DNA from 3 places in the Faecalibacterium sp. IP-3-29 genome. Region 2 is predicted to be linked to each of the others. Evidence: predicted binding sites of a transcription regulator. Region 2 holds the regulator's gene; each other region holds the start of a gene.
The links. Region 2 encodes Rex, which represses fermentation and respiration genes when NADH is low (regulators of the CRP and FNR family bind a similar motif). Its sites were predicted from a motif close to ATTGTTAANNNNTTAACAAT; they were not measured.
Positions count from the first base shown of each region.

Region 1 (9,570 bases), 1.5 Mb from region 2:
ACCAGTCGCCGCCCTTGATGAGGCAGAGCAGGCCCACGATAAACAATAATACAGGGATCAGCATATAAAATCTCTCCTTTTTAATCCAAAAAGTATTATACCTGTTTTCCCTGCAAAACGCAAGCAAAATCGTGCATTTTTACCCAGCCTTCTCCACCTTTTTGGCGTTGGGGTAGATGCGCTCCATCCGGGCATTGTCAAAATGCTCATCCAGCAGCACATCCACCGCATTGGCCGGAGCCGCGCCGCTGGTGCGGGCATCGTAGCGGGCCAGCGCCAACGCACTGGTCACAAGGTTCACGGCCATGAACACGGCCAGCAGAGCGGTCATCCAGGGGCGGATCCTGCGCTTGACCGCCTTCATCCCCTTTGCCACCAGCGGGTAGCCATAGCGGATCCAGGTCACGGCCGCAATGCCCCAGAAGAAGCAGTACAGCAGGTTGATGCGCCCGCCCAGATTGAACTTGAAGCCGCTGTAATCCCAGAACACGGTGCCGAACAGCAGCTCTGTCACAGCGCTGCACACATACTCATACGCACCGCCCAGGATCACACCGAACCAGAAGATACGGCTCTCGCTCTTCTGTTCGCCGCCCCGCAGCAGGATGGCGGCCAGCACCAGCGCCAGCCCCCACACCACGCTGAACGGGCCCCAGACCAGGCTGGAACGGCTCATCCAGACCCCGGCGGTGATGCGGCAGAAGATGGTCTCCACCACATCTCCGAGGAAAGCCCCGATGACAAAGAGCCAGAGCAGGTCGGCAAGGGAGAGCTGCTTTTCGGCATTGGTGGTGGGCTCCGGACGGGCCGCAGCAGGGTACGCCCGCTGGATCCGCTTTTCCACGCTGGCGGTAATTTTCTGCCGCAGCCTCTCCGAGCCCCTGCCCAGCTCCCGATTCAGCTGCTCGAGCCGTGGGTGGCGGTTCGCATACCGGCTGACCGCCACCATGGCAGAGATCTGGTCAAGGACGGCCAGCGCCATGCCAACCCATACCACAGCGTGGAACAGCAGCGGCGGCAGGTGGGCGCAGAGCCGGAACAGCAGGTCGTTGCCCCAGCGGACTGCCGCCATGCCCAGCAGACCCCACAGCAGGGAGTATTGCAGGCAGACATAGCCGTCCAGATTGAACTTTTTATCGGAGTAGTCCCACCAGCGGCGGTGGTGGATCCGTTCCAGCAGTTTGGCGGTCAGCCACTCCACCACCGTGGCATAGATCATGCTGCCGAAGAACAGTGCCGCCAGGCTGGCGCGCTGGTCGTTCAGGCCGATGGTGATGAGCACCCCTGCCGTGCCGTACACAAAGCAGAAGGGGCCGGAGGCTACGCCGCGGTTGGTGAACCGGCGGCCCTTTGCAGTTGCAACAACGGTCTCGCCTACCCAGCCTAAAAAAGAATATACCAGATAAATTACACAAAGAGTATAGAAATTCAGGTTCATAGTGCTCCTTTCCCGGAACAAAAAGGGGCCGGGAAGCGGCGTTCCCGACCCTCTTTGTTCAGTTTACGAATTACAGCTGGCTCTTATACAGTGCCTCGATCTCCTCCACGCTGGTATCGCGGGGGTTGCCGGGGCAGCAGGCATCTGCAAAAGCAGACTTAGCCAGGAAGTGGATGTCCTCCTCCTTCAGGATGCCCTGCAGGTTTGCGGGGATGCCCACATCTGCGCTCAGCTGCTTGACAGCGGCGATGGTGGCATCGGCGGCCTCGGCATCGTTCATCTCGTCGATGCCCTTCACGCCCATGGCCTTGCCGACCGCGCGGTAGCGCTCCCCGGCAACGGTCTTGTTGTACTCCAGACCCACCGGCAGCAGGATAGCGCAGGCCACGCCGTGGGGGGTATCATACAGAGCGGACAGACCGTGTGCCATGGAGTGGACGATGCCCAGACCCACATTGGAGAAGCCCATACCGGCAATGTACTGGCCCAGAGCCATGCCCTCGCGGCCCTCCGGGGTGTTCTGCACGGCACCGCGCAGGTTCTCGCTGATGAGCTTGATGGCTTCCAGATGGAACATATCGGAGATGGTGCAGTGGCCCTTGGTGATATAGCCCTCGATGGCGTGGGTCAGAGCATCCATACCGGTAGCGGCGGTCAGGCCCTTGGGCATGGAGGACATCATATCGGGATCGACCACAGCGATCTCGGGGATATCGTTGGTGTCCACGCAGACGAACTTGCGCTTCTTCTCCACATCGGTGATGACGTAGTTGATGGTGACCTCGGCCGCAGTACCGGCGGTGGTGGGCACGGCAATGGTGAACACAGCGTGCTTCTTGGTGGGAGCCACGCCTTCCAGAGAGCGCACATCCGCGAACTCGGGGTTGTTGATGATGATGCCGATGGCCTTTGCGGTATCCATGGAGGAGCCGCCGCCGATGGTCACGATGCAGTCTGCCTCAGCAGCCTTGAAGGCTGCCACGCCGTCCTGCACGTTGGCGATGGTGGGGTTGGGCTTGATCTCGCTGTAAACAGCGTAGGCGAAGTTTGCAGCATCCAGCAGGTCGGTGACTTTCTTGGTCACGCCAAACTTGATCAGGTCGGGGTCAGAGCAGACAAAAGCCTTCTTGTAGCCGCGGGCAGTCAGCTCGGGAACGATGTTCTCAATGGCACCGTGGCCATGGTAGGAAATGGTATTCAGAACAATGCGGTCAGCCATAATTATTTTCCTCCAAAATCATTCTGCCCGCCTGCCAGCGGGCTCTCTCTGTTGTTAAGGATACCACATTGTTAAACAATATTCAATGTACTTTTCTTTTGATTTCTATGAACTTTTTACACTTTCCAGCAAAAGAAAACGCTGTCCCACTCCCTCAGTCTCGCATTCGCTCGACAGCTCCCTCCAGGAGGGAGCCTTAACGCGGCGGCCAACGCAAAAGCCTTCCTCTGAGAGGAAGGTGGCATCGCATCAGCGATGCCGGAAGGAGTGATACAGCGTTTTTATCGTTTCATTTACCACAGCCGGATGACCTTGATGACTCCCTCGGCCTTATCGCGGGCCAGCTCAAGGTGATGCTGCAGCGCATCGGCGGCGGTGTTCCAGTTGTCGCTCAGGGCGGCATTCAGAATTTCCAGATGCTCCTCACAGGTCTGATCCTGATTGATCATGCTCACCTTGCCGGTCATAATGCGGAAACGGGTGTTCAGGCCGGTGATGCGGTCATAGCCAGAGCGCAGATATTTGTTGGGCAGGCTGCTCATCAGCAGCTCATGGAAATCATCGTCGGATTTGCAGAAGTCACCGATCCGCTCGGGGTGGTGCATCAGCTCAGTGTATGCCTCCAGCTGCTCCCGGGGGATCAGGTTGCCGTAGGTGCGCAGGGCGTAAGGCTCCACCAGCAGGCGCATCTCGAACATGCTGTGCACGTCCTCTTCGGTAATGCCGGAGACCATCAGCCCCTTTTTGGGCAGGATGGTGATCAGCCCCTCCTGCTCCAGGCGGCCCAGCGCGTCACGCATGGGGGTGCGGCTGATGTTGCCCATCTCGGCACAGAGCTTCTGCTCGTTCAGAAATTCGTTGGGGCGGTACTCGCAGTTCAGAATCTTCGTTTTCAGGTACTGGTAAGCCTGCAGCTTCAGGCTGGTCTTTGACTGGGAATCCATCTCTTTCATTGTTCTATCTCCTAGTTCGCAAGCAGGACCATTCAGGCAGCAATCAGTCGCCCGCCGGACAGCTTGTATCCCTTAAATAATCCAAGTAATCATTAATATTATTATCACATATCTGGACAATGTTTACAAGGCTTTTTTGAAAACTTTGGGAGCTTTTCCGTTTTGAACAGATGTCATGCATTATTTTGCTATAAATTGAACAGTTTTTTTGTGCTTGTCGCCAGTGTTTCGTTCTTGTTTTGCATCGAAGGATAAATTGTGGTACACTTGACCCAGAAAGGAAGGCTGATACCATGGCAGGTCGCGGGGGGTACAACACCAAAACCCGGCAATTGATCCTGGATTATCTCATCAACAACCGCCAGCACGCGGTCAGTGCATCCAACATTCTGGAACATCTGGAGGCGGAGGGGGCCAGCCCCAATCCCACCACGGTGTACCGGTATCTGGACAAGCTGGCAGGCGAGCAGCGCATTATGAAATATGTGGCCGATAAGGGCGAAAAGGCCGTGTTCCAGTATGTGGACGAGGGCCGCCACTGCCGCGAGCACCTGCACCTGAAGTGCGTGCAGTGCGGGCGCATTTATCACCTGGACTGCCACTTTATGGATGAGGTGCGTGCCCATCTGATGGCGGAGCACGGCTTCACCCTGCAGTGCGAGGGCAGCGTTTTGTACGGATTGTGCCGCAGCTGCGCACAAAAGCCTCCTCAACCGGGGCAGACCTCACAAAAATGCGAACACTGTGTTGACACGGACAAAGAGCCGTGATACAATGCAGGCAGGAAAAGCGTTGATCGGGAAAAGTAAGTGCTCAAGGTTCTTTTGCAGCGAGTGCGGGCCGGTGGAAGCCGCACAGAGAATGAGCCCCGAACGAACCCCCGTGAGCTTCCCCCTGAACCTGCTTCGGGCAGTTAGTAGGGGCCGACGGCAGCCGCTCGTTATCGCGGCAGTGCTTTCAACGGGGAGAGTACACAAAAGTGACTGGTGTGTTCGCGCACCGGTAATTTAGGTGGCACCACGGATACGGCAGCATTCGTCCTAGCAATGGGATGAAGGCTGCCGTATTTTTTTATTTGCAAAAACCTCTCAGTCACCGGGAAACCTGCCTCTCCTATCAGGAGAGGTGGCAATGCGAAGCATTGACGGAGAGGTTTAGAGAGAGGGGTAAGAAATATGTGTTGTGTTATGGGTTACACGGGGCACGACCTGAGTGCCGCCAAATTCAAGGAGTATCTGCTGCGCACCGTGATGCGCGGGCCGGACGACCAGCGTGTGGTGGAAGGGCCTTTTGGTCTGATGGGCTTTGGCCGCCTTGCCATCATGGGCCTGACCCCGGAGGGGATGCAGCCCTTCTACCGCGGTGCCGACTGCGTAGTCTGCAACGGTGAGCTCTACGGCTTCCGCTTTGAGAAGGAGATCCTGAAGCGCCGGGGCTACAAGTTTGCCTCCGACTGCGACTGCGAGATCCTGCTGCCGCTGTATTACGAGTACGGTCTGGATATGTTCCGCCACATGGACTCCGAGTTCGCGCTTATTCTATATGATTCCCGCAAGGACCGGCTGATCGCAGCCCGCGACCCCATCGGCATCCGTCCGCTGTTCTACGGTTATTCCAAGTCCAGCCACCAGATCGCCTTTGCCTCCGAGATGCAGAACCTGATCGGCTGGTGCGACGACATCCGCCCCTTCCCCATCGGCAGCTACTACTGCGATGGCCGCTTTGTCCGCTATGAGGACATTGCCGACGTGCCCGCCCCCATGGAGGATGACATGGAGACCACCCTGCGGAACATCCGCGAAAAGCTGATCGCAGGCGTGGAAAAGCGTCTGGATGCCGATGCCCCTGTGGGCTTCCTGCTCTCGGGCGGTCTGGATTCCTCGCTGGTCTGCTCCATTGCAGCCAAGAAGCTGGGCAAGCCCATCCGCACCTTTGCCATCGGCATGGACACCGATGCCATCGACCTGAAATATGCCCGCCAGACCGCCGATTATCTGGGCAGCGAACACCATGAGATCATCATCAACCGGGACATAGTCATCCAGAGCCTGGAGGAGGTCATCCGACTGCTGGGCACCTGGGATATCACCACCATCCGCGCCAGCATGGGCATGTACCTGCTCTGCAAGGCCATCCACGAGCAGACCGATGTGCGCGTGCTGCTGACCGGCGAGATCTCCGATGAGCTGTTCGGTTACAAGTACACCGACTACGCCCCCACCGCCGATGCCTTCCAGCAGGAGAGCCAGAAGCGCATCCGGGAGCTGTACATGTACGATGTCCTCCGGGCCGACCGCTGCATCTCCGCCAACAGCATCGAGGCCCGCGTGCCCTTTGGCGATCTGGATTTTGTGCGTTACGTCATGGCCATTGACCCCGAAAAGAAGCTGAACAGCTACGGCAAGGGCAAGTACCTGCTGCGCAAGGCCTTTGAGGGCGACTGGCTGCCCCCGGAGATCCTCTGGCGCGAAAAGGCCGCCTTCTCCGATGCCGTGGGCCACAGCATGGTGGACGACATCAAGGAGTACGCCATGCCGTGGGCCACAGCATGGTGGACGACATCAAGGAGTACGCCGAGAGCCTGTACACCGATGAGGAGTTCCAGCTCCGCCGGGCAAACTACTCGGCCCACTGTATGCCCTTTACCAAGGAGAGCCTGTTCTACCGCGAGATCTTCGAGAAATACTACCACGACCAGAGCCGCACCATCGTGGGCTTCTGGATGCCGAACAAGGCATGGCCCGGCTGCAACGTCAACGATCCTTCTGCCCGTGTGCTGGCAAACTACGGCGCTTCCGGCGTGTAATCCTTTTTCCAGACAGCAAAAGACGGTGTGTCCGCTCCGGGCACACCGCCTTTTTGTTTACTCCAGATTCAGTTTATTTTTCATCAGCCACCGGGTCAGGAAGAAGTATGCCGCCGCAATGGCTGCAGTCACGGCAAAGCAGAACAGATAGCCAACGTCTGTTCCAAGTGCCGCCGTCAGCCAGCGCATCGGGGTCACTCCATAGCTCACACCGGTCACGTTCACATCCACGACCCGGTACGTGACATCCACGATCATACTCACATCATTCGTGCCCAGCAGCTTATCGAGCTGGGTCTCCACGATGTTCAGGCCGATAAACGCGAGGATTCCGGCCACCATCACATGCTTGGGGAATTGATGGGCGATCATACAGGCAGCGTAAACGCAGAGGATGAGGCTTACCAGCCGGGCCAGATTGATGAGGATGGTCCAGAACGTCACCAGCCAGAACTTCGCGCCCAGTTCCCCATACAGCATCCCACACAGCTGCATCCAGCGGTCCCAGTTCTCCGTGCCGAGGACTTCCGCGTCCAGCACACCGATGCTGACCATCCCTGTGATGCAGACGATGCCCACCAGGCCGCTGCACAGCACCCAGACCATGCTGGTGAGGAGCTTGGAGAGGATGAGCTGGGTCTCGGTCACGGGCAGGGTGTGCATCAGGTAGCCTTCACGTCCCAGCAGATTTTTATAAAAGCGCTGGATGGTGTTCACGAAGCAGAGCACCGCGATGGCAAGGATGACCGAGACATACACGATCATCAGAATCACTTCGAGATTCTGGAAGCTTGTGCTGTGAGCCAGCGCGTGTTCCTGCCGGAAGGTCACGCCCAGCACCACGCTCAGCAGCGCCAGCGCCAGATACAGCCCGAAGTACAGGCTTTTGGTGGCCTTGAACTCATATTTCAACAATTGCTTCAGCATTTGAATACCTCCCGGAAATACGCATCGACACTCTTGCCCTCAGTCTCGCGGATGTCGTCCACGGCGCGGTGGGCGAAGATTTTGCCGTCCTTCAGGAACACAGCCTCGTCCAGCACCGGCTCAATGTCCTCGATGAGGTGGGTAGAAATGACAACCGTCGCGTCCTTGCTGTAGTTGGAAATGATGGTGTTCAGGATGTAGTCCCGGGCCGCAGGGTCCACGCCGCCGATGGGCTCATCCAGCAGGTAGAGACGGGCGTTGCGGCTCATGGCCAGCACCAGCTGAACCTTCTCCTTGTTGCCCTTGGAAAGGGTCTTGAGCCGGGCATTGGGGGCGATGTTCAGCCGGGCCAGCATCTCATTGGCCTTGTCGGCGTCAAAGCCGATGTAAGCCTTGGCCTGACTGGGCGTGCCGTAAAAATCCCGGAACATCTCCACCAGCTCCTCCACCCGCATCCAGTCGGGCAGCCAGTCGGCATCCGGCAGGTAGGAGACCAGCTCCTTGGTCTCCGGGCCGGGGGCCATGCCCGCGATCCGGATGCGGCCTTCCGTGGGCTGCAGCAGACCATTGGCCAGCTTGAGCAGGGTGGTCTTGCCGCTGCCGTTGGGGCCCAGCAGCCCTACGATGCGGCCAAAATCCAGCTCCAGATCGATGCCGTCCAGCGCGGTCTTTTCCTTTCCGTATACTTTTGTCAATTTTTCACAGGTCAGCACCTTACTCATGGGGTTCTACCTCCTCTGTATCCCAGTGCTCCAACAGGGCTGCCGCCTTTTCCGGCGTGTAGCCGATGCTGCGCATCTTCTCCAAAAAATCTGCCGCGATGTCATGGGCGGCGGCAGCCCGCAGTTGTTCGATCAAATTCGTATCCTCCGTGACGTAGCGTCCGCTGGTGCGCTCGGTGCGCACAAGGCCCTCACTTTCCAGCTGGGCCAGAGCCCTCTGCATCGTGTTGGGGTTGACCCCGGCAGCTGCGGCCAGATCCCGCACCGAATCCAGATGGCCCCCCGGCGGGTAGGTGCCCGCCAGAATTCTGGCTTTGAGCCGTTCCACCAGCTGGGCATAGATCGGGCGGCCGGCATCAAACTGTTCACTCATTCTGCTTTGCCCTCCTTATGTGTTGCTGTATTAAGTAGCTAATACAATAATACACATTTTTGCATTTCTGTCAAGAGGAAACCCAAAAATTTTTTCGGACAGCAAAAAGGGACCCCGCAGCCAACCGGCTGTGGGGTCCCTCTGATTTATGGATTACTGCTGCTCCTGCGCGGCGCGCTTGGCTTCCAGCGCCAGAATGGCATCGCGGCGGCTCAGGTTGATGCGGCCCTGCTGGTCGATGTCCGTGACCTTGACCACGATGGCATCGCCCACGGCGACCACATCCTCCACGCGCTCCACACGCTTGGTGTCCAGCTTGGAGATGTGCACCAGACCTTCCTTGCCCGGTGCGATCTCCACAAAGGCACCAAAGTTCATCAGGCGGGTGACCTTGCCCTTGTAGATGGCACCGATCTCGGGATCCTCCACAATGGTCTTGATGGTGAAGATGGCGCGCTTTGCGTCCTCCTGATCCACGGCGGAGACGAACACATGGCCGTCCTCCTGCACATCGATCTTGCAGTTGCAGGTGGCGCAGATGTCCTGGATGACCTTGCCGCCCTTACCGATCACGTCCTTGATCTTATCGGTAGGGATCATCATGCTGAACATCTTGGGAGCCCAGCGGCTCAGCTCCTCACGGGGCTGTGCGATCACGGGCTTGATGATCTCGTCCAGAATGTACAGGCGGCCCTTGCGGCACTTCTCAAAGGCCTCGGCAATGATATCGTAAGTCAGGCCGTCGATCTTGATGTCCATCTGGATGGCAGTGATGCCCTTGCGGGTGCCGCCCACCTTGAAGTCCATATCGCCGTGGAAATCCTCCACGCCCTGAATGTCCAGCATGGTCATCCAGCGGTCGCCCTCGGTGATCAGGCCGCAGGAGATGCCGGCAACAGGTGCCTTGATGGGCACACCGGCATCCATCAGAGCCAGCGTGGAACCGCAGATGGAAGCCTGAGAGGTGGAGCCGTTGGAGCTCAGGACCTCAGAGACACAGCGGATGGTGTAGGGGAACTCCTCCAGAGAGGGCAGCACGGGAACCAGAGCGCGCTCTGCCAGTGCGCCGTGGCCGATCTCGCGGCGGCCGGGGCTGCGGGGTGCGCGGGCCTCGCCGACAGAATACGGCGGG
Region 1 is NZ_CP094471.1:972,042-981,611, reverse strand. It holds gene MTP40_RS04675 (calcium/sodium antiporter) at 1-64, opposite strand, end outside; gene MTP40_RS04670 (putative ABC transporter permease) at 140-1,438, opposite strand; gene fucO (lactaldehyde reductase) at 1,509-2,657, opposite strand; gene MTP40_RS04660 (GntR family transcriptional regulator) at 2,951-3,610, opposite strand; gene MTP40_RS04655 (Fur family transcriptional regulator) at 3,904-4,380, shown strand; T-box leader at 4,394-4,656, shown strand; partial or broken gene asnB (asparagine synthase B) at 4,786-6,416, shown strand; gene MTP40_RS04645 (hypothetical protein) at 6,474-7,343, opposite strand; gene MTP40_RS04640 (ABC transporter ATP-binding protein) at 7,337-8,065, opposite strand; gene MTP40_RS04635 (GntR family transcriptional regulator) at 8,058-8,438, opposite strand; gene MTP40_RS04630 (polyribonucleotide nucleotidyltransferase) at 8,592-9,570, opposite strand, start outside.
Region 1: fucO (lactaldehyde reductase) is a predicted target of Rex. The motif match lies at 2,725-2,744, and genes of this name have one in related genera.

Region 2 (9,570 bases):
CCACCAGCAGCGTCTCGTCCACGGGGACAGCTTCCTTGATCTGCACGAGCTCCTGCATCAGGACCTCGTCGATCTGCAGACGGCCGGCGGTATCCAGGATCACGATGTCGTTGCCGTAATCCCTGGCGTGGGCCAATGCCTTGCGGGCGATCTCCGGGGGCTTGGCACCCGGCAACGTGAACACCGGCGCACCTGCCTGCTTGCCCACCACCTGCAGCTGGTCAATGGCGGCGGGGCGGTAGATATCGCAGGCCACCAGCATGGGGCGGCGGCCCTGCTTGATGAAGTATTTGGCAAGCTTGGCTGCGTGGGTCGTTTTACCGTTGCCCTGCAGGCCGCAGAGCATGATGATGGTCTGACCCTTGTTCTTGACGATCAGGCGGGGGGCTTCCTCGCCGCCCATCAGGGCAACGAGCTCCTCGTTGACGATCTTGACCACCTGCTGGGCGGGGGTCAGGCTCTCCATGACCTCCTGACCCATGGCACGCTCGGAGACCTTGGCACAGAAATCCTTGGCAACCTTGTAGTTGACATCGGCTTCCAGCAGGGCCATCCGCACCTCGCGCATGGCGGCTTTGATGTCGGCCTCGGTCAGCTTGCCGTGGCCGCGCAGCTTTTTGAACACACCGGCAAGGCGGTCGGTCAAAGATTCAAATGCCATGTTCGGTGCTCCTCTCAAAATAGTAATGGTGTCAGCTCTCGTTGACTTCGTCGATGGAGCGGATCAGCCCCAGCATCTTGTTCAGCGTTGCTGCATACTCAGTGGTGGTGAGCCTGGCATAGGGGCCGGTGCACTCGAACCGCGCGTCAATGACCAGCTGTTCCAGCTCCTCCAGCTTTTCCTGCACCCGGCGGTAGCGGCCTGCAAAGCCAACCTTGGCTTCCAGCTCTTTCAGGGTGGTCTCGCCATGCTTGATGGCATCCCGTGCGCCCTGACGGGTGATCCCGAAGTTTTCCCCGATCTCACTGAGGGAGAGGTCGTCGTTGTAATACTGGTTCAGCATCTCGCGCTGCTTGGGCGTGAGCACCTCGCCATAAAAATCGAGCAGATAGCCCATTTCAAAGTCTTTTGCCATGATGCGTTCTGCCCTGACCTCCATTTGTTGTAAAGTTTATTTGCTTTACATACGGAGTATAGCAGACATTCTTTTCCTTGTCAAGGCTTTTTTCCATCACTCTGCTGATTTTTCGGCAGATTTTTCTCCATTTTGTCCAATTGCGGCTTGACGCTGGGCACAGGATGCGCTACCTTATAGGTATGAAACCTCTCAGTCTAGGCCTGATGGCTTTGCCAGCTCCCCTAACAGGGGAGCCCTTGGCATGGCAGACAGTTCTGTGCTGACTGCTCAGGTTTGCGTAAGGGAGGAATTTCGTGGCAATCTATCCAAACATCTACCAGACCCTGGTCCCCTGTCCGATCGTGGAGCTGCGGGGCTATCTTGCCGCCTGCGGGCTCAAAGGGCGGCTGTATGCTTACCTTGATTATAATGGGCCCACCGGCACGTCCCGCGATTCGGTGGCCGAGGGGATGCTGGCCCTTGCGGCGGAAAAGCACAAGCTGCTCCCTGGCCAGCCCATCATTGAAGCGGCCTCCGGCTCCTTTGCCATGGCGCTGGCCCTTGCCGGGCGGACGGCGGGCCACCCCGTGGTGCTGACCATGCCGGAGGATGCCCCGGCCCTGCGGCAGGAATACCTGCTCCGGCTGGGGGCACAGATCCTGCATTCCCCCGCCCAGCGGGGCCTTGCGGGGGCCCGGGCGCTGGCAGAGACCACCGCCGCCGAAAAGGGCTGGTACTATATGAACTGGCTTGCCAACGACGATAACCCCGAATACCATCGCCGGGTGACCGGCCCCGCCATCGTGCAGGCCATCTCCCGGGAGGGCCGCAGTCTCGTGGACACCATCACCGTCGGCGTGGGCAGTGCGGGCACCATCACCGGCGTAGGCGAGACCATCAAGGCCTGGACCAACGATGTCCGCATCGTAGCCGTGGAACCCTTTGAGAATCAGGCTCTGGGCGGCGGCTTCACCGGCGGGCACGGCATCCCGGATATCGGCTACGGCATCGTGCCGGGCAATTACAACGCCTATGTTGTGGATAATGTAGCCGCCGTTACCAGCACCGATGCCAACCGCGCTGCACAGCGGGTCCTTGCCACCGATGCCATTCCCGCCTCCCCTGCCGCCGGTGCAGCCCTCCACGCCGCTGCACAGCTGATTGCCACCGGCACCAGCCGCTCGGCGCTGGCCATCTTCAGCGGACGGCAGGCATTTAATCTATAAAGAAAAGAGAGTTCCAAATGACCAAGGATATGACGACCGGCCCGATCACACCGCTGCTGGTCAATTTCACCATTCCCCTTGTGCTGGGCAACCTGTTCCAGCTGACCTATAACGCCGTGGACAGCATCATTGTCGGCAAATTCGTGGGCGAGGATGCCCTTGCCGCCGTGGGCACCTCCAACCCGCTGATGACGCTGGCGATCCTGTTCATCAACGGTGTCTGCCTGGGTGCAGGCATCCTTGTCAGCCTGGCGTTCGGCGCAGGCGACACCGAGCTGGTGGAGCGTCAGGTCTCCACCACCGCCATTGCAGGCTCCGTCTTTTCCCTGGTGTTCTCGCTGACCTGTGTGATTTTGGCAAATCCGCTGCTCCGTCTGCTGCAGGTGCCGGAAGAGATCCTTCCCATCGCTGTGAACTACCTGCGCATCGTGTTCGGCGGGCTGCTGTTCACCTTCTTCTATAATTTCCTCGCCGCCACCATGCGCGCGCTGGGCGACAGCAAAAGCGCGCTGTACTTTCTGATGATCAGTTCGGTGCTGAACATCGGCGGTGACCTGTTCTTTGTTGAGGTGCTGGACTGGGGCTCCGAGGGCTGTGCCCTTTCCACCGTGCTGAGCGAAGCGCTCTGCTGCGTGTTCTGCCTGATCTATATCCGCTGGAAGGTCCCTGTGTTGCAGCTGGGCAGGCGCTGGTTCATTTTTGACTCCTCGCTGCTGAAAAAGACCATCAGCTACGGCTGGACCAGCGCCATGCAGCAGGCCACCGTTCAGCTGGGCAAGATCGCCATTCAGGCCATCGTGAACACCATGGGTGTCAGCGCCATGGCAGCCTTTGCCGCCGCAGGCCGCATCGATGACTTTGCCTATGTGCCCCAGCAGAACATCGGCCATGCCACCACCACCCTGATGGCCCAGAACCGCGGTGCAAGTAAAAAAGAGCGTGTCCGCGCCAGCTTCTTCTGCGGCCTGAAGTTGGAGTTCCTCTACGCCATTTTTATCACCGCTGTCTGCTTCTTCTTTGCCGAGCCCATCATCCGGCTCTTCGTCACCGATGCCGCCGTGGTGCATCTGGGAGTGCGCTTTTTGAAGCTGGTCTCCCTGTTCTATCTGATGCCCTCGCTGACCAACGGCATCCAGGGCGGCTTCCGCGGCCTGGGCGACCTTAAGATCACCCTGAACAGCAGCACGCTCAACATGGCAGGCCGTGTGGCGGCCGCTGCCGTCTTTGTGCTGCTGATGAAAATGGATATCGAGGCCCTGCCGTACAGCTATGTTGTGGGCTGGATCCTCATGCTGGTCTATGAAGTCCCCATGATGGTGAAGTATCTGCGGAAGGGCGAACTGTAAGCCCGACACCGCCCCGGGCAGGTCTTTTCTCTCACTCAGTCCGCTCGATCTCCCGGTACAGCCATTCCAGTGCATCAGAGATTCCGCCCAGCTGGTCGATGAGCTTCTCCTTCACGGCCTTTTTGCCGTCCAGCATGGTGCCCACGTCCATTACCAGCTCACCGGTGCGGAGCATCAGCTCCGAGTAGCGCGCTGCCGTAATGCCGCTGTGGCCTGCCACAAAGCCGGTGATGCGCTCCTGCATCTGCTCGAACCACCGCATGGTCTGGGGCACGCCCAAAATCATGCCGGAGTGGCGGACCGGGTGCACCGTCATGGTCGCCGTGGGCACGATAAAGCTGCGCCGGGCGCTGACTGCCAGCGGGATGCCGATGGAGTGGCCCCCGCCCAGCACGACCGTGGCACTGGGCTTTGAGATGCTGGCAATGAGTTCTGCCAGCGCCAGCCCGGCCTCCACGTCCCCGCCCACGGTATTGATGAGCACCAGCAGGCCCTCCACAGCAGGGTCCTCCTGCACTGCCACCAGCTGCGGGATCACATGCTCATACTTGGTGGTCTTCTGACCCTGCGGGGCCTCCACATGGCCCTCGATCTGGCCGATCACGGTCAGGCAGTGGATGGCATGGGGGCCGCGGGTGCGCCACACCGTGCCCAGATCCTCCAGCTGTTCCTTTTCCAGCCGCTGCTGTTCGGTGGTTTCCTTTTCATCTTCCGGCATGTTGGCTCCTCCTCAGGGTGTTTTTTTCAGTGTTCCCGGGGATCGAAGCAATATGCGGCGGTTAAGATTTCTTTACTTTGAAAAAAATTGGCCCAGAGGATTTGACATTCTGTCTCATTGCAGTATACTTTATACTAAGAATAAGATTGACAAGTATATATCATTATTGTTCAGAAACTGTCTTAATCGCCGGTGCACCTTGCAAGGCGCAAAGAGACCGGCATTCCCTTTGGATGAAAGGAGAACCATTTCCATGAACAATCCCGGCAAAGCTTCCCTTCCGGTGATCAAGCGCCTGCCCAAGTACTACCGCTACCTGCGGACGCTGAAGAACGACGGCATCACCAGCATCTCCTCCCGCGAGCTGGCCGCCCAGATGGGCACCACAGCCTCTCAGGTGCGGCAGGATTTCAACTGCATCGGCGACGTGAACGGCCGCCAGGGCATCGGCTACTCGGTGGAGAACCTGCTTTCCATCCTGGAGCATCTGCTGTTCGGCAACGGTGACCTGCTGCCCACCATCCTCATCGGCTGCGGCCGGTTGGGCAAGGCAGTCAGCCGCTTCATCACCACCGACACCAACGGCTACAAGCTGATCGCAGCCTTTGACAATTCCCCCAGCGAGGTGGGCAAAGAGATCAACGGCATCCAGATCTTACACGTTGACGAGCTGGAGGCCTTCTGCGCAGAGCATAAGCCTGAGGTGGCTGTGTTCTGTGTGCCCCGCAGCGGTGCGGAGGAGCTCAGCGGCCGGCTGGTCGAACTGGGCATCAAAGGCTTCTGGAACTTCTCCCACTACGACCTGTCGGTGCCCTACCCCGAAGTGGTGGTGGAGAACGTCCACCTGGGCGACAGCCTGATGAGCTTGGGTTACCGCCTGCGCAATCAGGACTGATCTATTCTTATAGCATATCACAGAAAACAGGCAGCCCTCTCCCCCCGAACGAGCAGAGAGGGTTGCCTTTTTATGAGGAGAGCAACTATGGCGAAGCTATACTTCCGATACGGTGCCATGAACAGCGGCAAAAGCACCGCGCTGATGCAGGTGGCCCACAACTACGAAGAGCAGGGAATGCGGGTGCTGATCCTGAAGCCCCAGGTGGACACCAAGGGCGGCGGCGAGCTGGTCAGCCGCCTGGGCGTGCGCCGCAGGGCTGACCTGCTCATCCCGCCCGAGGTGGATGTGTTCGAAGCCGTACGCGCCGCCTCAGCCGGGGAGCAGCCGCTGGCCTGCGTCCTCTGCGACGAGAGCCAGTTCTTTACCCCGGCACAGGCCGAGCAGCTGTTCATGGTCACGGTAGACCTGAACATCCCGGTCATCTGCTACGGTCTGCGGTCAGACTTCTCCCTCAAGGGCTTCCCAGGCTCCACCCGTCTGCTGGAGCTGGCCCACACCATTGAGGAGATGAAGACCATCTGTACCTGCGGGCGCAAGGCCACCTGCAACTGCCGCAGGGTCAATGGGGAGTTCGTCTTTGAGGGCGAGCAGGTCGCCATCGATCTGGAAAACGATGTGCAGTACGTCAGCATGTGCCCCCAGTGCTATTTCAAGGCACGGCGGGCGTTTTACGCCAAACGGAACGCACAGTAAGTGTCGATCTCCGGCAGTCACAGGAGCCACCCTTCCTGCATGAGAGCCCGGAGCTCCCAGGAGTTTTTTACAATTTTCAGAGCGCTGCCCAGCCGGGCGGCGCTCTTTTTTGCCTGCCGCCTTCCAAAGTGATATATCAGTTGTATCCAACGGCGAACGTTTTTTGCGCAATTGATATATCAGTTCACAAAACAGCGATATCGTCACTTTTTTCACATGTTGTATACAACAATATACCGTCAATTTCGCAATAAGTTACAAAAACATTGCAATTTTAGAGGTTCCGCCACACTTTCTCGGCCCGTTTCTATGCAATCTATCCAACTATGCAGATTGCATAGTTTTTCGCCCCAAGTTTATTCATTTCGGCAATGCCGTCAAATCGTCGCAAATCACAAGAGCAATATTTGTTCGTTTTTTGTCCGTATCACTTCAATTTACATCTTTCTTTTTCCCATTCCTTTTGTTATCATATTTGTATACAACGAGCCTTGTGCAGTAAGGCCCGCTCGATGTTTTTTGATTTATTAGGAGGAGAACAACAATGAGCAAGGCAATTTCCCGTCGTGATTTCCTGAAGGTCACCGGTGCTGTCGGTGCAGCTGGTCTGCTGGCTGCCTGCGGCGGCAATGGCGGCGCTGCTTCCAGCACCGCTTCTTCTGCAGCCGAGGCTGCTTCCGTGGCTGGCCTGAGCAGCGATCCCGTTACCCTGACCATGAGCTGGTGGGGCGGCGAGTCCCGCCACAACGCTTACCAGGAGGCCCTGAAGGCTTTCTCTGCTGAGCACACCACCATCACCGTCAACCCCACCTTCGCTGCATGGTCCGGCTGGGAGGACACCATGTCCACCAAGTTTGCAGGCGGCGTGGCTGAGGATGTCTGCCAGATCAACTGGAACTGGCTGTACAACTACTCCGGCAACGGCCAGACCTTCCTGGATCTGAACAGCGTCACCGATTACCTGGATATGTCCCAGTGGGACGACGCAAAGCTGGGTGCCTGCAACGTTGCAAATGCACAGCAGTGCGTGCCCATCTCCATGACCGGCCGTATCTTCTACTGGAACATGACCACCTTTAACAAGGCCGGCATCACCGAAGTTCCCTCCACCGAGGACGATCTGTTTGCAGCCGGCAAGGCTTTCCAGGAGAAGCTGGGCGATGATTACTATCCCCTGCACCTGGGCGCATACGACCGTATGATCCTGATGGTGTTCTACCTCGAGTCCAAGTACGGCAAGGACTGGGCAGATCCCACCACCTCTACCCTGAACTACACCGCTGATGAGATCGCCGAGGGCATCGACTTCATCAAGAGCCTGGTCGACGGCCACGTCATCATGCCGCTGCCCACCTACTACGGTGCAAACGGCGACGGTGCTACCCACCAGTCCAACGAGTGGATCACCGGCAAGATCGCCGGCATCTTCGAGTGGGATTCCGCTGCTTCCAAGTACCAGGACGCTCTGGACGAGGAGAACAAGCCCGGCTTCACCGTTGGTGAGGAGATCAAGTTCGGCGATTACAACGGCGGCTTCTCCAAGGTCTCCATGGGCATGGCCATCACCAAGACCTGCAAGAACCCCGCTGAGGCTGCTACCCTGATCGAGTACCTGTGGAACGGCGACGGCGCTGCCATCATGGGCTCCGAGTGCGGCATCCCCGCTTCCAAGGCTGGTCTGGCTACCGCTCAGGCTGCCGGTAAGATCAACGAACTGGTCGCTGAGGCAAACAGCAAGGTCATGAGCTTCGTTTCCTGCCAGCTGGATCCCCTGTTCGAGTCTTCCGATCTGAAGGCTACCGGCACCGGCACCTATCAGGAAGTGTTCGATACCGTCGACTACGACAATAAGAGCGGCGCAGATGTCGTTGACGTTCTGCTGGACGGCATGTCTGCTGTTGGCTACACTGTCTGATCTTCTTTGCTGACCTGAGTCAAATTACATATCAGGGGCATCGTCCACCCGTAGGCCCGATGCCCCTTTTTTCTCAGGCACAGGTTACAATTTTCTGACAAATCTGTTGCCAAAGTGTGACATAAGGTTTGTTGCACTGATTTTCACCAAAGGAGGATCCCCGGATGAAAGAAAGCAAAGCGCCCTCTCTCGGGCGTACCCCCGCACAGAAGTTCCTGGATAAGTGGCAGGGTCTGATCTACCTGATCCCCTGGATCATCGGCTTTGTCGTGTTCAAGGCCATCCCCTTCGGTCAGTCGCTGTATTACAGCTTCACCGACATGAACTTCTTCAACGGCATCCACCAGTACGGCGTGATGAACTACGTCACCGCCTTCTCTGATGCCAAGGTCACCAAGGCTCTGGTCACCACCTTCAAATACGCCTTCATCACCGTGCCCCTGAAGCTGATCTTTGCTCTGTTCATCGCATACATCCTGAACTTCAAGATTGCCTGCGTGAACCTGTTCCGTACCGTTTACTACATCCCGTCCATTCTGGGCGGCTCCGTTGCCATCGCCGTGCTGTGGAAGGCCGTTTTCCGTGATGATGGTCTGGTCAACACCATCATCCGCGCCATCACCTTCGGCCACGCACAGGGCCCCTCCTGGCTGAGCGACCCCAACTATGCGCTGTGGATCATCTGCTTCCTGCGCATCTGGCAGTTCGGCTCCGCCATGGTGCTGTTCCTGGCCGCCCTGAAGGGCGTGCCTGCAGACCTGTACGAGGCTGCCACCATCGATGGTGCCGGTAAGTGGAAGCAGTTCTTCTCCATCACTGTTCCCATGATCACCCCCATCATCTTCTACAACCTGGTCACTCAGATCTGCCAGGCTTTCCAGGAGTTCAACGGCCCCTTCATCATCACCAACGGCGGCCCGCGCAACTCCACCACCCTGATCTCCATTCTGGTTTACAACTACGCCTTCAAGTCCAACCAGATGGGCATGGCTTCCGCTCTGGCCTGGATCATGTTCGTGATCGTCTGCATCCTCACGATCATCGCCTTCACCAGCCAGAAGAAGTGGGTCTACTACTCGGATGAAAGGTAAGGTGTGACAGTATGGGAATGAAAGCATCCAACGCCATTGCGACGTTTTTTAAGTATCTTGTCCTGATCCTGGTGGGCCTGATCATGATCTATCCCCTGCTGTGGATGGTCAGCGCTACCTTTAAGGACAACAGCGAGATCTTTGCAGGCATCGGCCTGTGGATCAAGAACCCCACCCTGGAGGGCTACAAGAACGCGCTGAACAACTTCGGCGGTTCCATCAACATCCTGCAGGCCATGCTGAACACTTATTCTTATGTTCTGCCCAAGGTCATCTGCACGGTGGTCTCCTCCTGCATTGCAGCTTACGGCTTTGGCCGTTTCGACTTCCCGGGCCGGAAGATCCTGTTCAGCATCATGCTGGCCACCCTGTTCCTGCCTCAGGTCGTTCTGAACGTTCCTCAGTTCCTGCTGTACACCAAGTTCGGCTGGGTCAACAGCCCGTTCTATCTGGCCATCTGGGTCCACACTGCATTTGCAACTGAGACCTACTTTGTTTACCAGCTGGTGCAGTTCATGCGCAATGTCCCGCGCGATCTGGACGAGGCTGCCGCCATTGATGGCTGCAACTCCTTCCAGACCCTGTACAAGGTCATTGTCCCCATGCTGATGCCTGCTCTGGTGTC
Region 2 is NZ_CP094471.1:2,422,756-2,432,325, forward strand. It holds gene ffh (signal recognition particle protein) at 1-661, opposite strand, end outside; gene MTP40_RS11585 (sigma factor-like helix-turn-helix DNA-binding protein) at 693-1,076, opposite strand; gene MTP40_RS11590 (pyridoxal-phosphate dependent enzyme) at 1,373-2,284, shown strand; gene MTP40_RS11595 (MATE family efflux transporter) at 2,302-3,630, shown strand; gene MTP40_RS11600 (ClpP family protease) at 3,662-4,348, opposite strand; gene MTP40_RS11605 (redox-sensing transcriptional repressor Rex) at 4,602-5,243, shown strand; gene MTP40_RS11610 (thymidine kinase) at 5,331-5,939, shown strand; gene MTP40_RS11615 (ABC transporter substrate-binding protein) at 6,484-7,854, shown strand; gene MTP40_RS11620 (carbohydrate ABC transporter permease) at 8,019-8,945, shown strand; gene MTP40_RS11625 (carbohydrate ABC transporter permease) at 8,957-9,570, shown strand, end outside.

Region 3 (9,570 bases), 290 kb from region 2:
ATATCGTCACCGAGGCGAAGAAGCTGGAAGAGTTTTACTTCAACCTGCTGAAATGAGGAGATAAGATGGACCCTTTGGTAAGCATCATCGTTCCTGTTTATAATGTAAAGCCATATCTGAACCGCTGTGTGGACAGTCTATTGGGGCAGAGCTATCAGAACATGGAGCTGCTGCTGGTGGACGACGGCTCCACCGATGGCAGCGAGACCCTCTGTGATGAATATGCTGCACAGGATGCCCGGGTGCGGGTGCTCCACAAGAAAAATGGTGGTCTGTCCGATGCCCGCAACGCTGGTGTGGACGCAGCAAAGGGGGAATATCTCTCTTTTGTGGATGGCGATGACTGGGTGTCACCTTATTACATCGAGAACCTGTACCGGGCACTGGAGCAGGCGGGAGCGGATTTTTCAGCCAGCTGTTTTGAAGAGGCGTTCGAGGGTCAGCCGGTGCAGTCCGTGCCCACAGAGCGTCTGGAAGCATTCGAGATCCTGAGCCGGGAGGAATGCCTGCGCCGCATCCTGTATCAGGAGGGCATGGAGGTGACCACCCCCACCAAGCTCTATAAGCGTGCACTGTTTGAGGGCGTGCGCTACCCGGTGGGCAAGCTCTATGAGGATATCCCGGTCGCCTACGAGGTGACAAAGCGTGCCCATAAGGCGGCACATATCGCAAACCGGGATTACTATTATTTCCAGCGGGGCAGCAGCATCCAGAATATGGCCTTCAACCCCAGAAAGCTGGACAGCGTGCGGCACTGCCACGCGCTGATGGAAAACGTAAAGCGCGATTTCCCCCAGCTGAGCCGTGCGGCAGAATGCCGCTATCTGAGCAATGTCTGCAATATTCTGTTCCAGATCCGGGACAGGCAGCATGAAAAAATAGAGAAGGCTCTCTGGCAGGAAGTGAAAAAATACCGCCGGAACGTTCTGCTGGATCCGCAGGCCCGCAAAAAGGCCCGGCTGGCGGCGGCGCTTTCCTACAGCGGCTATGCCATGACCCGGCGGGTCTATGAAAAGACGCAATGGCGTGGAAAAAAGTAAAGTGGAGGGATCCGGTTGGAGGAAAGAAAACCGCTTGTATCGGTCATTGTGCCGGTCTATAATGTTTACCCGTATCTGCGGGACTGTGTGCAGAGCGTGCAGGCGCAGAGTTACCAGAACTGGGAGCTGCTTTTGGTAGATGATGGCTCCACCGATGGCAGCAGAGAGCTTTGTGATGAACTGGCTGCGGAGGATGGCCGCATCCAGGTGTTCCATAAGCCCAATGGGGGCCTGTCTGATGCCAGAAACCACGGAATGCATCATGCCCGAGGAGAATATTTCTGCTTTCTGGACAGTGATGATCTACTGCCAGAGAATGCGCTGGAAAAACTGGTGGGCCTTTGTGAGCAGCACAGGGCAGATGTGGCCATGGGGCAGTTGCTGCAATTTGAGACAGAACCCCAGCGGCAGACCGGAACGGCCGGTGGAACAGAGATACTCACGGTGCAGGATGCCATCCGTGGGATGCTTCTGCGAAAAGGGAAAATCGGCCATACGGCATGTGCGAAATTGTTTCGCAGGGAGCTGTGGGCGGAGCTGCGTTTCCCAAAGGGGATGCTCTATGAGGATTACGCTGTGATCTACAAAGTCATGCAGGGATGCAGGACGGTGGTAGCGGACTATGAGCCTCTGTATTATTACCGGATGCGGGGCGGATCCATTATGCACGAGCCCATCCAAGAGAAAAATCTGGTGCTCCTGGACATTGCTCAGGATGTCACCCAGCATCTGTCCCGAACTATGCCTGAGGTTCGGGAAGAAGCGGAGTATCTGCAGTTGGTCACTTACCTGAAAACCCTGAAACGAATCCTTAACAGCGGCTTTGACTGCTACCCGGAGGCCCAGGAGCAGATCCTTCGCTTTGTCCGGGAACACCGGGATCTGACCCGAAGGTCCTGGGCCAAAAGGGCAGACCGCATCAAGGTAGAGACCCTGATGAAGGGCAGAGGACTCTTTTATCTAATCTATACTCTGGCCGAAATGAAAAACAACCACGCTGTGTGATGAAAAAGGAGAGCTCCGATGCTGATTTATCTGGGGACTTTTGCAGCTTCTGTGGGCATTGCCGCCTATGGTGAGCACCTGCGGACGAAGAAAAACAACGAGAAGGGCTTTTATCTCTGCCTGGCGCTGGCGGTGCTGGTGATGGCGGTATTGGCAGGCTTGCGGGACCCGTCCATTGGCACGGACAGCGTGGTGTATGCGGGATGGGTGGCGGATGCAAAGCTGCAGGATGGCCTGCTGGCCTGCATCCGGCAGCGGCACAAAACAGAGCCGCTGTTTATGACGCTGGTCTATCTGGCGGCCCATGTTTTTGGTGATGTCCACTGGCTCTACTTTATGGTGGACCTGCTGGCCTGTGGCCTGTTTATGATCGGGCTGGTGCAGTATAAGGAGTATGTCTCCGTGCCCTATGGCTGGCTGGCTTACCTCTGCCTGTATTATGGCGATACTTATAATGCCGAGCGGCAGTCTGTGGCGCTGGGCGTGGCATTTCTGGCGTTCAGCTTTGTGTGGAAGAAAAAGTATCACTGGGCGGTCCTACTGCTGGCGGTCTCCTGCCTGTTCCACAATGCCACCTTTATCTCGTTTGGTGCGCTGCTGATCTATATCCTGCTTCAGCATTTCGACAACTGGTGGGTCAAGGGTGGCCTGGCGGCATTTTCGGTCTACCTTGCCTTCTTCAGCAAGACTGTGGTCAGGCTGGCCCTGAATGTGGACTTCATTGATCGGCTTTACGGATATTATTATGATGCCAATGCGGGCGGTTTCACGCTGAATCCCATCATTGTGCGTCTGCCCTTCCTGATCCTGCCCATTGTGCTGTACCGCTGGTACGCAAAAGAGGAAGGGAAGGGCAGCAGCCGCTTTACCCGCTCGGATGCTGATTTCTGGATCGTGATGATCCTGATCGAGATGGCAACGGCCCAGCTGCGCAACATCAATGTGCCGCTCTACCGCATCTGCCTGTATTTTGCATTCTTCCGCTATCTCGCCATTGGCCGTGTGGTCAAGTGCGTGGAGGATGAGCGTCTGCGCAAGCTGCTGAAGGCTGCCATGTGGGGAATGCTGGTCATCATCTGGATCTATCAGGCGTATATTCAGGGCAACAATGCCATTTGCCCGTACACCTCGGAGATCCTCCACATCGGCAGAGAAACATTCTTCTGAGGAAACTGAACATGGAGACAGAGCTGATCAGTGTCATTGTTCCGGTCTACAATGTGGAGCGATTTCTCCGCCGCTGCGTGGACAGCATTCTGCACCAGACCTATCAGGATCTTGAGGTCCTGCTGGTGGACGATGGCTCCACCGATGCCAGCGGAGCCATCTGCGACGAATATGCCGCACAGGAAGAACGTGTAACAGCAGTCCACCAGAAAAACGGGGGACTCTCTGCAGCGCGCAACGCGGGGCTCGAACGGGCAAAGGGAACGTATCTCTGCTTTGTGGACAGTGATGACTTTCTGGACAGCCGGATGCTGGAAACGCTCTGCCGTGACCTGCAGGAACAGGATGCGGACGTGGCTGTGGTGGGCTTCAGGATGTTTGAACGGGAGGAAGAGCTTGCCCCGGCTGAACTCGCCGTACCGGTGCAGTGTATGACAGGCCGGGAGGCCATCCGCAGCACCCTTGTCTCGGATGAGCTGGGGGATTTTGCCTGGAACAAGCTCTATAAGCGAGAGCTGTTCCGGGATATCCGCTATCCGCTGGGGCGGATGATGGAGGATCAGGGCACGACATATCGCATTTTTCAGCAGTGCAGCAAAGTCGCATATCGCCTGGTGCCGCTGTATTATTACTATCAGCGCCCGGACAGCATCCTTCACCGCAGGAACATGAAGTTCTACGAGGATAAGCTGGATATGGGCTATCAGAAATATCGGGCCATCCGGGAAGCATATCCGGGAATGACGGAAAATGATGCCGCTATGCTGAGCGTGGTGGAGCACTGCTATCCGTATCTGATGCAGGATACGGAGCGCCGCGCAAAGATGGAGGCCTTTCTGCAGGAGTGTGACCCGGCGGCGGCAAAGCTGCTCTGCACCAGCAGCCAGCGGAAGTATCAGCTGCTCAGATGCAGCCGGAGGCTGTATGCAAAACTGTTCCTGCTGAAGAATGGCCCGGCGGCAGAATAAGGGAGGATAATTTGTGCTGAACGATACTGTCAGTATCATTGTGCCGATTTATAACAAGGAAAAGTATCTGGAAAAATGTCTGGACAGCATCCTTGGTCAGACCTATCGGGATCTGGAAATCATTCTGGTGGATGATGGGTCAACAGACAACTCTCTTTCCATCTGTCAGCGCTACGCGGAAAAAGATCTGCGAATCAAGATATACCACAAGCCAAACGGTGGTGTTTCCTCTGCGCGAAATCTGGGATTGGAAAAAAGTACAGGAAAGTATATTTCATTTGTTGATCCAGATGATTTTATTCATTCGGAATTTATAGAACGGCTGGAAATGATGTTGGTGCAATCGGACGCGGAAATTGCATACTGTAAAATGCTGGATGTTTGGGAAGGCAGTGACGTAGAACATATTCCCAAAATTACAGATAAAGTTTGCATATTGGATGCAAGACGGTACGATTGGTTTACACCAGCAGCGCATAAAGTCGCCTGCAGCGCAGTATACCGAAAAAGCTGTGTGAAGGATATTCGATTTTCTGATGACCTGTATATTGGAGAAGATACTCTTTTCTTAGCAGAATGCATCAAAAAAGCATCTAAGATTGTTCGTTCGGAAAGTGAATTATACTATTACTACCGCAATGATCAGTCGGTAACGCTGTGCGATTATTTTACTGGAAAATTAACAGAAATGATGGCGTGGGAGCGAATTGTTGTATTGTATGCGAATGAATCACTTGTACAGAAGACTGCAAAAGCGGGATATTCACAGGTTTGTCGTGAGTTAGTGGTTAAATATGGAAAGAGTGCACACTTTATGGAAGAAGGTTATCCGAAAGCAAAAGCAGGGTTTTACAGATGGGCAAAGGAAATGATGCAACAGCAACTTCAGGAAAAGAGATATTTTTACTGGCTTAAAACCATGTATTCGTATTTCTTCTGGGACGCATGGGTAAAGAAAAAACAGGGTGAGTGAAAGTATCTAGTTATGAAGAAATCGCTTACATTAAATGCAATAATGAGTGGAACCAAGACGATTCTACAAATCATCTTTCCACTGATTACATTCCCGTACATATCTAACATTCTACAAGTAAATAATTTGGGCAAAGTGAACTTTGCCAGCTCCGTCTGCGGGTATTTTCTGCTGTTTGCAGGCCTTGGCATCTCCTCCTATGCGGTGCGTGAGGGGTCCCGCTATGTGAACGACCGGGAAAAGCTGTCGGCCTTTGCCTCGGAGATGTTCTCCATCAATATGATCTCCACGGCCCTGACCTATGCGGCATTGGCTGTGACGATGCTTTTCTGGACAAAGCTCCATGCCTATACCGACCTGATGCTGGTGCTGAGTTTACAGATCTTCTTTACGACCATCGGCACCGAATGGGTGTTCACGATCTTTGAGGAGTATACCTATATCACAGTTAGAGGTATTATTTTTCAAATAATATCAATTCTGATGATGTTCGCATTTGTTAAAACGCAGGACGATTACTGTATTTACGCAGGAATTACGGTGTTTGCCGCAGCAGGTGCGAATATATTGAACTTCTTTCGAGCTAGGAAATATTGCACGATTCGACTGACAGCAAAAATAGACTGGAAAAAGCATTTAAAACCAATACTTCTGATTTTTGCATCGAGCTTTGCAATTACGATTTATGTAAATTCAGATGTGACAATTCTCGGAGTTTTAACTTCAGACTATCATGTGGGAATTTACACCGTTGCAATGAAGATATATACGATGGTAAAATCGGTTCTGGCATCTATTCTTTTAGTATCTGTTCCGAGGTTGTCTCGTTATGCGGGAATGCAGGATAGGCTGAATTTTGAAAGGCTTTTTAATAAAGTATTTGGGGCAATGGTATTAACCGTTCTTCCGGCTGTAGTGGGATTGTTTGAACTAAGTCAAGAGGTCGTTCTTTTTATCTCAAGCGAAAGCTATCTGGAAGCAGCTGTGCCACTTCGCGTTTTGAGTATAGCATTGGTAGCAAGTTTATTTGGGTGGCTCTATAATACTTGTGTTTTGGTGCCATGGAAAAGAGAAGGTCAATTTTTGGTAGCAACGCTTGTGAGTGCAATTTTGAACGTGGGGCTGAACATCCTGCTCATCCCGCGGTTCCGGGAGAATGCGGCGGCCTTTACCACCCTGCTGGCAGAGCTGTGCTCCATGATGCTCTGTATCCGCTGCTCCAGGGGTCTGGTCACGGTCTCTGCTGACCGGCGCACCGTTGGCTCGGTGCTCTGCGGCTGTGTGGGCATCGTTCTTGTCTGTACCGGGGTCAAGGCACTGGCTCTGCCCAATCTCATCTGCATTCTGGCGGCAGTGCTGGGCTCAGTGGCTGCATACGTAGCCTTCCTGCTGGGTATGAAAAATCCGCTGGTGCTGGAATACCTGGAAAAAGCGAAGCAGAAGTTCCGGAAAATATCCTGAATGGACAGGATCCGCTGCGGGGGCGAACACTCCCTGCGGCGGGTCTTTTTCAGAAAAAACGGCGTTTTCTGGTGCGTTCCGGCAAAATCACCACATTTCTTTGCTTCTGCAACAAATGTTTGTTAATAAATTATCCATCCTCCGTCCTTGCAATACACACGCTTTTTGTTTATAATAAGGATGTACGGGGAAGTTCGCAGTGCGCGGCCCCCGATGAAGAGCAAAATTCGATTCCGAACGAAAAGAATTTGAGAGGAGTTTGTTACCATGGGTTTAGGTAAGAAAACGATCGACGATCAGAATTACTGCGGCAAGAAGGTCCTTGTCCGCTGCGATTTCAATGTCCCGATGAAGGACGGCGTGATCACCAACGAGAACCGCATCAATGCGGCTCTGCCCACCATCCAGAAGCTGGTCAACGATGGTGCTAAGGTCATCCTGTGCAGCCACCTGGGCAAACCCAAGAACGGCCCCGAGGCAAAGTTCAGCCTGGCACCCGTTGCTGTGGCTCTGAGCGCAAAGCTGGGCAAGACCGTTGTGTTCGCTGATGACGATAACGTTGTGGGCGAGAACGCAAAGGCTGCTGTTGCCGCAATGAACAACGGCGATGTCGTTCTGCTGCAGAACACCCGTTTCCGCAAGGAAGAGACCAAGAACATGCCTGAGTTCAGCCAGGAGCTGGCTTCTCTGGCAGATGCATACGTTGACGATGCATTCGGCAGCTGCCACCGTGCACACTGCTCCACCGCAGGTGTCACCGACTACATCAAGGATACCGCTGTCGGTTACCTGATGGAGAAGGAGATCAAGTACCTGGGCAACGCAGTCAACGATCCCGTTCGTCCCTTCACCGCCATCCTGGGCGGCGCTAAGGTCGCCGATAAGCTGAACGTCATCTCCAATCTGCTGGAGAAGGTCGATACCCTGATCATCGGCGGCGGCATGGCTTACACCTTCGTCAAGGCTCAGGGCTACGAAGTCGGCAAGAGCCTGTGCGACGATACCAAGCTGGATTACTGCAAGGAAATGATGGCCAAGGCCAAGGAGAAGGGCGTGAAGCTGCTGCTGCCTGTGGACGCAGCCTGCATCAAGGACTTCCCCGATCCCATCGATGCTCCCGTGGATGTCACTGTGGTGCCCGTCACCGCCATCCCTGCTGACATGGAGGGCTGCGACATCGGCCCCGAGACCATGAAGCTGTTTGCCGATGCTGTCAAGGCATCCAAGACCGTGGTGTGGAACGGCCCCATGGGCGTGTTCGAGAACCCCACCCTGGCAGCTGGTACTCTGGCTGTTGCCAAGGCTATGGCTGAGAGCGATGCTACCACCGTGATCGGCGGCGGCGACAGCGCAGCAGCTGTGCAGCAGATGGGCCTGGGCGACAAGATGACCCACATCTCTACCGGCGGCGGCGCTTCTCTGGAGTATCTGGAGGGCAAGGAGCTGCCTGGTATCGCTGTGATCCAGAACGCATAAGCATCTGAACCAGCATCACTGAGGTGCGGCGGCATATACGCCGCCGCACTTTTTATTTTGGGTAATAAGATCTCTCAGGCTTGCCGACGTTCGCCAGCTCTCCATCCGGGAGGCAGGAGATGTCGTTTATCCTGCCTCTCCTGCCGGGAGAGGCGGCACCGAAGGCGGCGGGGAGGTATTTTGTGATAAGGAGATCGTTAGAATGGATAAGGCAAAGCGTAAGGCAATCATTGCAGGCAACTGGAAGATGAACAAGACCGCCACTGAGGCAGCCAAGCTGGTGGATGAGCTGATCCCCGCCGTCAAGGATGCTTCCTGTGAGGTCGTTATCTGCACCCCCTACACCGATCTGGTCACCGCTGTGGAAAAGACCAAGGGCACCAACATCCATGTGGGTGCTGAGAATGTCCACTTTGAGAAGTCCGGTGCGTTCACCGGCGAGATCAGCGCCGATATGCTGGTGGATCTGGGCGTGGAGTACGTCATCGTCGGCCACTCCGAGCGCCGCCAGTACTTTGCAGAGACTGACCAGACCGTGAACAAGCGCGCTCTGGCTGCCCTGAATGCGGGCCTGAAGGTCATCATCTGCGTGGGCGAGAGCCTGCAGCAGCGCGAGGAGGGCGTGACCGAGGAGCTGGTGCGGATGCAGACCAAGATCGCCCTGCGCGACGTGACCGCCGAGCAGATGGCAAATGTGGTCATTGCCTACGAGCCCATCTGGGCCATCGGCACCGGCAAGACCGCGACCGCTGACCAGGCCGAGGAGGTCTGCGCTCAGATCCGCAAGGTCATCGGCGAAGTGTACGGCGAGGCTGTGGCCGAGGCTGTCACGGTCCAGTACGGCGGCAGCATGAACGCCAAGAACTGCGAGGAGCTGCTGAGCAAGAAGGATGTGGACGGCGGCCTGATCGGCGGCGCATCTCTGAAGGCTCCTGATTTTGCTGTTATCGTCAATGCCGCTTCCAACGGCTGAGAAGGCCCTCTGACCTGTTTTCCCAGCGCCCGGCTGCGCCGTTTTTCCAGCGCTGTGCCGGGCGCTATTTGTTCTAAATCAAAGGAGATTCAACGTTATGTCCAAGAAACCTGTACTTCTGTGCATCATGGATGGCTTTGGCTGGGTGCCCAACGAGACCTACGGCAATGCCGTGGTCGCCGCAAAGACCCCCCATCTGGATGCCCTGATGGAAAAATATCCCATGACCACCATCGATGCCTCCGGCATGGCTGTCGGCCTGCCCGATGGTCAGATGGGCAACTCTGAGGTGGGCCACACCAACATGGGCGCTGGCCGCATCGTTTACCAGCAGCTGACCCTCATCACCAAGTCCATTCGGGATGGTGAGATGTTCAAGAACCCCGTGCTGGTCAAGAACATGAAGGCTGCCATTGAGGCAGGCAAGGCCATCCACCTGATGGGCCTGGTGGGCACCGGCGGTGTCCACAGCCACGCTGACCACTGGTTCGGCGTGCTGGAAATGGC
Region 3 is NZ_CP094471.1:2,130,971-2,140,540, reverse strand. It holds gene MTP40_RS10245 (glycosyltransferase family 1 protein) at 1-56, shown strand, start outside; gene MTP40_RS10240 (glycosyltransferase family 2 protein) at 66-1,040, shown strand; gene MTP40_RS10235 (glycosyltransferase family 2 protein) at 1,056-2,045, shown strand; gene MTP40_RS10230 (EpsG family protein) at 2,064-3,212, shown strand; gene MTP40_RS10225 (glycosyltransferase family 2 protein) at 3,224-4,180, shown strand; gene MTP40_RS10220 (glycosyltransferase family 2 protein) at 4,194-5,153, shown strand; gene MTP40_RS10215 (flippase) at 5,166-6,614, shown strand; gene MTP40_RS10210 (phosphoglycerate kinase) at 6,882-8,090, shown strand; gene tpiA (triose-phosphate isomerase) at 8,293-9,063, shown strand; gene gpmI (2,3-bisphosphoglycerate-independent phosphoglycerate mutase) at 9,161-9,570, shown strand, end outside.
Region 3: MTP40_RS10210 (phosphoglycerate kinase) is a predicted target of Rex. The motif match lies at 6,733-6,752, and genes of this name have one in related genera.